DNA from 2 places in the Bradyrhizobium sp. Kon37 genome. Region 2 is predicted to be linked to the other one. Evidence: predicted binding sites of a transcription regulator. Region 2 holds the regulator's gene; the other holds the start of a gene.
The links. The regulator PhoB, encoded in region 2, activates phosphate uptake and scavenging genes when phosphate is short. The targets are predictions, from matches to a motif close to TGTCATNNANCTGTCAT.
Positions count from the first base shown of each region.

Region 1: the regulator PhoB is predicted to act here: its motif matches at 1,281-1,297, upstream of ugpB (sn-glycerol-3-phosphate ABC transporter substrate-binding protein UgpB).

Region 1 covers NZ_JBVVOY010000001.1:655,707-659,116, reverse strand. The annotation lists gene ugpB (sn-glycerol-3-phosphate ABC transporter substrate-binding protein UgpB) at 1-1,214, opposite strand, end outside; gene AC0L3J_RS03080 (CaiB/BaiF CoA transferase family protein) at 1,446-2,663, opposite strand; gene AC0L3J_RS03075 (organic hydroperoxide resistance protein) at 2,838-3,263, opposite strand.
Region 2 covers NZ_JBVVOY010000001.1:277,962-281,371, forward strand. The annotation lists gene AC0L3J_RS01435 (acetylornithine transaminase) at 1-90, opposite strand, end outside; gene AC0L3J_RS01440 (GcrA family cell cycle regulator) at 546-1,058, shown strand; gene phoB (phosphate regulon transcriptional regulator PhoB) at 1,260-1,967, opposite strand; gene phoU (phosphate signaling complex protein PhoU) at 1,991-2,707, opposite strand; gene pstB (phosphate ABC transporter ATP-binding protein PstB) at 2,718-3,410, opposite strand, start outside.

The sequences.
Region 1 (3,410 bases), 380 kb from region 2:
TCGATCTCTTCCGACCAGACGTCACGGAGCTGCACCATGTTGCCGAGGCGCAGACCGCGCGAATTCTCGGTCGGCTCCTTGTTGGTCAACTCGAGCAGCGGCGTCTCGAGATAGGGCTGATCCTTGTAGAAGCCCTCTTCCTTGGCCTTGGCGTAGGCCGCCTTGGTGATCGGCAGGTAGCCGGAGGCCTTGTGGATATAGACCTGGCGATCGGTGTCCGAGAGGAAGGTCAGGAATTTTGCGACGCCCTTGTATTCCTCGGCCGATTTGCCGCCCATTACCCACAGCGAAGCGCCGCCGATGATCGAGTTCTGCGGCGCGCCCTTGACGTCCGGATAATACGGCATCGGCACGGCGGTGAAGGCGAACTTGGCCTGCGCCTTGACGTTGCCGAAGAACGCCGAGGAGGTCAGGTAGAGCGGGCATTCGCCCGAGGTGAAGCGACCTTCGCCGGTGTTGGTGCGGCCCGCATAGTCGTAGGTCTTGGTCTTCTGCAGCTCGACCAGGGTTTCGAGATGCTTGACCTGAAGCGGTCCATTGAACTCGAGCACGGTGTCGAAGCCGTCGAGGCCGTTGGCCTTGCTGGCGAGCGGCACGTTGTGCCAGGCCGAGAGCTGCTCGAGATTGACCCAGGTGACCCAGGAGCCGGAGAAACCGCAGGTGTCGTGACCGGCAGCCTTCAGCTTCTTGGCGGCCTCGAACGTTTCGGGCCAGGTCTTCGGGATCTCCACGTTCGCCTTCTTCAGCTCGTCGAGGTTCACCCACATCACGGTCGAGGACGAGTTGAAGGGGAACGACAGCATCTCGCCCTTCGACGTCGAATAATAGCCGGTGATGGCGGGCAGGTAGATCTTGGGATCGAACTTCTCGCCGGCGTCGGCCATCAGCTTGTAGACGGGCTTCACGGCGCCGGTCGCGGCCATCATGGTCGCGGTGCCGACTTCGAACACCTGCATGATGTGCGGAGCGTTGCCGGCGCGGAACGCCGCGATGCCGGCGTTCATCGTATCGGGATAGTTGCCCTTGTAGGTCGGGATCACCTTGTAGTCGCTCTGCGACGCGTTGAAATCGGTGGCGAGCTTGACGATGACGTCGTTGTTGGCGCCGGTCATCGCGTGCCACCACTGGATTTCGGTCGCGGCCAAGGCCGGCGAGGCCGATAGTCCAACCGTGAGCGCAATAGCGGCAGCCGCTCCAAAGTGTCTAAGAGCCATCAAGTAAACCTCCCTTGGCCGTTCTCTTGGGCCGTCAAAAATGATCGCTTGCGCTAGCAGCGCCATATGACGTTCACATGACTGTGTAAGCGGCCGAAACGAAAGCGGCAAGCGCGGCAAAAGGGAAGTCGTCAAATAGGCGAATGCCGCGCGCGCAGCGTCCTCCGTTCGCGGTGCACAGAGCGCCCGCGCCGCAGTGCGGCATTGCCGTCGGATGTGGAAGGCGAGGCGCTAGCGCTTGCGCTCGGGTCCGCAGACCGTGCCCTGCTCGACCATCGCGTCGATCTCGGAGCTGGAGTAGCCGAATTCGCCCAGCACCTCGGCCGCGTGCTGGCTGAATTTCGGCGGCAGGCGACGCAGGCTCGGCTTGCTGCGATCGAGCCGGATCGGCGACGCCACGCCCTTGTACCAATCCTTCTCGATGATATCGCCGCGGGCGATCGTGTGCGGGTTGGTCAACGCCTGGTCGATCTTCTGCACGGGGCCTGCGGGCAGGCCGGCGGCGAGCAGGCGATTGCACAGCGGCTCGGCCTCGTGCTGGCTGAACACGGCGGCGAGCTCGGCGCGCAGTGCTTCGCGATTGGCGATGCGGTCCTTGTTGCGGGCAAAGCGCGGATCGGTGCCGAGCTCGGGCTTGCCGATCTCCTTGGCGAGCTTGCGGAAGGTGCCGTCATTGCCAACGCCGATGAAGATGTTGTCGGTCTTGGTCGGGAAGATCGCATAAGGCACGAGGTTGGGATGCTCGTTGCCGGTGAGCGCCGGCGGCTTGCCATGCATGAAATAATTCGCGGTGTGCGGATGCATGATGGCGAGACCGGTCTCGTACAGCGTGGTCTCCAGGAACTGGCCCTGGCCCGAGCGCTGCCGCTCCGACAGCGCCATCAGGATCCCGATCGCCGCATAAAGGCCGGTGCCGATGTCGACCAGCGGCACGCCGATGCGCATCGGTCCGCTCTCGGGCGAGCCCGTCGCCGCGATCATGCCGGTCATGGCCTGGATGATGGCGTCATAGCCGGGATTGCCGCCGCGCGGGCCGTCGGCGCCGAAGCCGCAGATCCGGCAATGCACGAGGCGCGGGAATTTCTCGCGCAACACCTCGTTGCCGATGCCCCATTTCTCCAGCGTGCCCGGCTTGAAGTTCTCGATCAGGACGTCGGCACTCTCCAGCATCTTGAGCAGTACGGTCCGGCCGCCCTCGGAGGCGAGGTCGAGGCCGATCGAGCGCTTGTTGCGGTTGATGCCGATGAAATAGGCCGCGTCTTCTTCGTGGAAGGGAGGGCCCCAATCGCGCACCTCGTCACCTGCGGGCGGCTCGACCTTGATCACGTCGGCGCCATGGTCGGCGAGGATCTGGGTGCAATAGGGACCGCCGAGCACGCGCGTGAGATCGATCACGCGCAGGCCGCTCATTGCGCCCGTGGCGGCTCCAGAACTGGCGGCTTCAGTCATGCCTTCGCGTCCCCTGTGTCGATGTGATCACAGGCCTAACGAGGTTCGTCCGAGCCGGCAATGGCTTCCCGCGTAGGGTGTCATGCAGACCGCTCGCCGCAATCCCGCGGGATGGCAAATCAAGGAAAGCGGCCGGTCCGAGGGCATCCCGGGCCAGCCGCTTCAGCTAGCCAATCAGACGACCGTCAGGCGAACGTCGACATTGCCGCGCGTCGCGTTGGAATACGGGCACACCTGGTGCGCCTTCTCGACCAGCGCCTCGGCTTCCGCGCGGGCGAGGCCCGGCAGCGAGACGGCGAGGTCGATGTCGAGACCGAAGCCGCCGGCCGCGCGCGGGCCGATGCCGACGGTCGAGGTCACGGAGGCGTCGGCCGGAACCTTGGGGCCGCCCTGCGAGGACACGAACTTCATCGCGCCGATGAAGCAGGCGGCATAGCCTGCCGCAAACAGCTGCTCGGGATTGTTGCCGGCACCGCCTCCGCCGCCGAGTTCCTTCGGCGTGGTGAGCTTGACGTCGAGCGCGCCGTCGAGGGTCGCAGCATGGCCGTCGCGGCCGCCGGTGGCCTTTGCGCTGGTCTTGTAAAGGACGTTCACTGACATTTTCGTCTCCCTGTGTTTTTCGGGTGGGCTAGGATCCTTATCGCAAACAATTAGATTGTGCGCAATTGAAATTATGGGGCCTCACATTTAATTGTTCGCAATTGAATATGCCGCCGGCCGGCCCCAGAATGGAGCAAGTCCTGTGAG
Region 2 (3,410 bases):
CGCGATCAGCCAGCAGCCTTCGCCACGCTCGAAACCGAGGTCGGACCTGGCGAAAACGGGGAGCAAATGCGGCGCTGCGCTGTTAGTCATGACGGTCACTTGAATGTTGCGGACGGTGTGTGCGTGCATTGCGCAACGCACCATCGACCGGCCCGGAAAACGAAACGTGCCGCCTCTTGAGGGCGGCACGCACGACTATCTTAGGCCTGGTGAAACGGGTGTCAATGCCGCCCGGAAAGCCTCGCGAAACGCTGAATCCGTAGTCTTGCGGTGCCGATTTTGCGGGATTTAGCCACGGAACATGTGGAAGCGAGTCGGCGGACTCTTGCGCGGGAGTCACGCCATATTGTAGCGTTTGGATTGTCAGATACGACATCTCGTGCAGTGGTTCTGATCTTTAAGTCCTTATGTACCGGCGTAAACGTTCGGGCGTTCAAGACGCGCCCGGCGAGCCTTAAGGGATTCTGACGGCACGGGTTTTTGAAGGCTTAGGCATTCGCTGCGAGGCCCCAGGATGGCTGGCGCGCAGCGAGGGAAAGGGTGCAATGACGGTTTTGACCTGGTCCGATGATCGCGTCGAGCAGCTGAAAAAGCTCTGGGAGGCCGGACTTTCGGCCAGCCAGATCGCGGCGGAGCTCGGCAATGTGACCCGCAATGCCGTGATCGGCAAAGTGCACAGGCTCGGCCTTTCGGGCCGCGCCAAGAGCCCATCGTCGGCAGCGCCGCGGCCGCGCAAGGCGCGCCCCGCGCAGCACATGATGCGGGTGAGCCGCCCGATCTCGCGCGGCAACACCGCGCTGGCGCAGGCCTTCGAGGTCGAGGCTGAGCCGGATCCGGTCACCTACGACAACGTGGTGCCGATGAGCCAGCGCCTGTCGCTGCTGGAATTGAACGAGGCGACCTGCCACTGGCCGGTCGGCGATCCCTCGAGCCCTGACTTCTTCTTCTGCGGTGGACGGGCGCTGTCCGGCCTGCCCTATTGCGCCCAGCACTCGCGCGTTGCGTACCAGCCGGCGTCAGATCGGCGCCGCGCACCGGTGAAGCCGGGTCCGCGGTAATCACGGCAAGTCGTCGCGCGAAGGTTCAATTTCAGTGTCGTCCTGGCGAAAGCCAGGACCCATACTCCGAGCACGCAGTAGTCGTGCGAAAGGGTCACTCCGAGTCTTCGCCAAACCACGTTCGGTGGTTATGGGTCCCGGATCAGCGCTCGCTTCGCTCGCTTGTCCGGGACGACGGCTGAGAACCTCAAGCCTGCAACCCTACACCTGCTCCGCCTTGGCAAAACGATCATCCAGCGCGTAGCCTGCGCCGCGGACGGTGCGGATCGGATCCTGCTCGCGGCCGAGATTGAGCAGCTTGCGCAGTCGGCCGATATGGACGTCGACGGTGCGCTCGTCGATATAGATGTCGCGGCCCCAGACGCTGTCGAGCAGCTGCTCGCGCGAGAACACCCGCCCCGGGTGCTCCAGGAAGAACTCCAGCAGGCGATATTCGGTCGGACCTAGATCGATCGGCCGGCCCGAGCGCGCCACGCGGCGCTTGTCGCGGTCGAGCTCGATGTCGCCAAAAGCAAGCACGGTGGCGAGCCGCTCGGGGCTTGCGCGCCGCAGCAGGCCTTTCACGCGCGCCAGCAGCTCCGGCACCGAGAACGGCTTGACGATGTAATCGTCGGCGCCGGTCGCAAGACCCCGCACCCGCTCGCTCTCCTCGCCGCGCGCGGTGAGCATGATGATCGGGAGCTGCTTGGTCTCGGGACGGGTGCGAAGCCGACGGCACAATTCGATGCCTGACAGGCCCGGCAGCATCCAGTCGAGCACGATCAGATCGGGAATGTGCTCCTTGAGGCGGGTGTCGGCGTCGTCGCCGCGCATCACCGTCTCGACGTCATAGCCGTCGCCTTCGAGGTTGTAGCGGAGAAGCTCGGTCAGGGCTTCCTCGTCCTCAACCACCATAATGCGTGCGCCCATCGGGTCGTCGCTCCTTAAGTCTTTCAGGTGTTCGGTACCGTGTTGGCAAAGGTCGTCATGTCGCCCTTCGGCCGCTTGTCGGTGATCGCCTGGCCCTCGATCATGTAGAACACGGTCTCGGCGATGTTAGTGGCGTGATCGCCGATCCGCTCGATGTTCTTGGCGCAGAACATCAGATGGATGCAGAACGAGATGTTGCGCGGATCCTCCATCATGTAGGTGAGGAGCTCGCGGAACAGCGAGGTGCAGATGGCGTCGACCTCCTCGTCGCCCTTCCACACCGCCATCGCCGCCGGCAAATCATGCGCGGCATAAGCGTCCAGCACCGACTTGACCTGCTGCTGGACGAGGTCGGTCATGTGCTCGAGGCCGCGGAACAGCTTGAGCGGATGGAAGTCCGTCTCCAGCGCTGCGACGCGCTTGCCCATGTTCTTGGCGAGGTCGCCGATGCGCTCGAGATCGGTCGCGACGCGCATGGCGCCGACGATTTCGCGCAGATCGACCGCCATCGGCTGGCGACGTGCGATGGTGAGCACCGCGCGCTCCTCGATGCGCTTCTGCAGCGCGTCGAGCTCGGTGTCGATGGCGACGACGCGCTGGCCGAGCGGGACGTCGCGGCGGATCAGCGCGTCGACGGACTCGACGATCATGCGCTCGGCGATGCCACCCATCTCGGCGACCAGGCGCGTGAGTTCCTGGAGGTCGGTGTCGAAGGCCTTTGCGGTATGTTCAGAACCCATGTCGCGTCTCCTAGCCGAACCGGCCGGTGATGTAATCCTGCGTGCGCCGGTCGGTCGGCGACGTGAAGATCTTGCTGGTGTCGTCGAACTCGATCAGCTCGCCGAGATACATGAACGCGGTCTTGTCGGAGACGCGCGCCGCCTGCTGCATGTTGTGGGTGACGATCGCGATCGTGTAATCCTCGGACAGCTCCTGGATCAGCTCCTCGACCTTGGCGGTCGAGATCGGGTCGAGCGCCGAACAGGGTTCGTCGAACAGGATCACCTCGGGCCGCACCGCGACGGTGCGGGCGATGCAGAGGCGTTGCTGCTGGCCGCCGGAGAGCGACAGGCCAGAGGCGTTGAGCTTGTCCTTGACCTCGTTCCACAGCGCGCCGCCGCGCAGCGCCTTCTCGACGCGGCCGTCCATCTCGGACTTCGAGATCTTCTCATAGAGACGGATACCGAACGCGATGTTCTCGTAGATCGTCATCGGGAACGGCGTCGGCTTCTGGAACACCATGCCGACGCGGGCGCGCAGCAAATTGAGGTCCAGCTTGCCGTCGAGGATGTTGGTCTGATCGAGCATGAGCTGACCGGTGGCGCGCTGGCCGGGATAGAGGTCGTACATCCGGTTGAAGATGCGCAGCAGGGTCGACTTGCCGCAACCCGACGGACCGATGAACGCGGTGACACGGTTGGCGCCGAGCGTCAGGTTGATGTT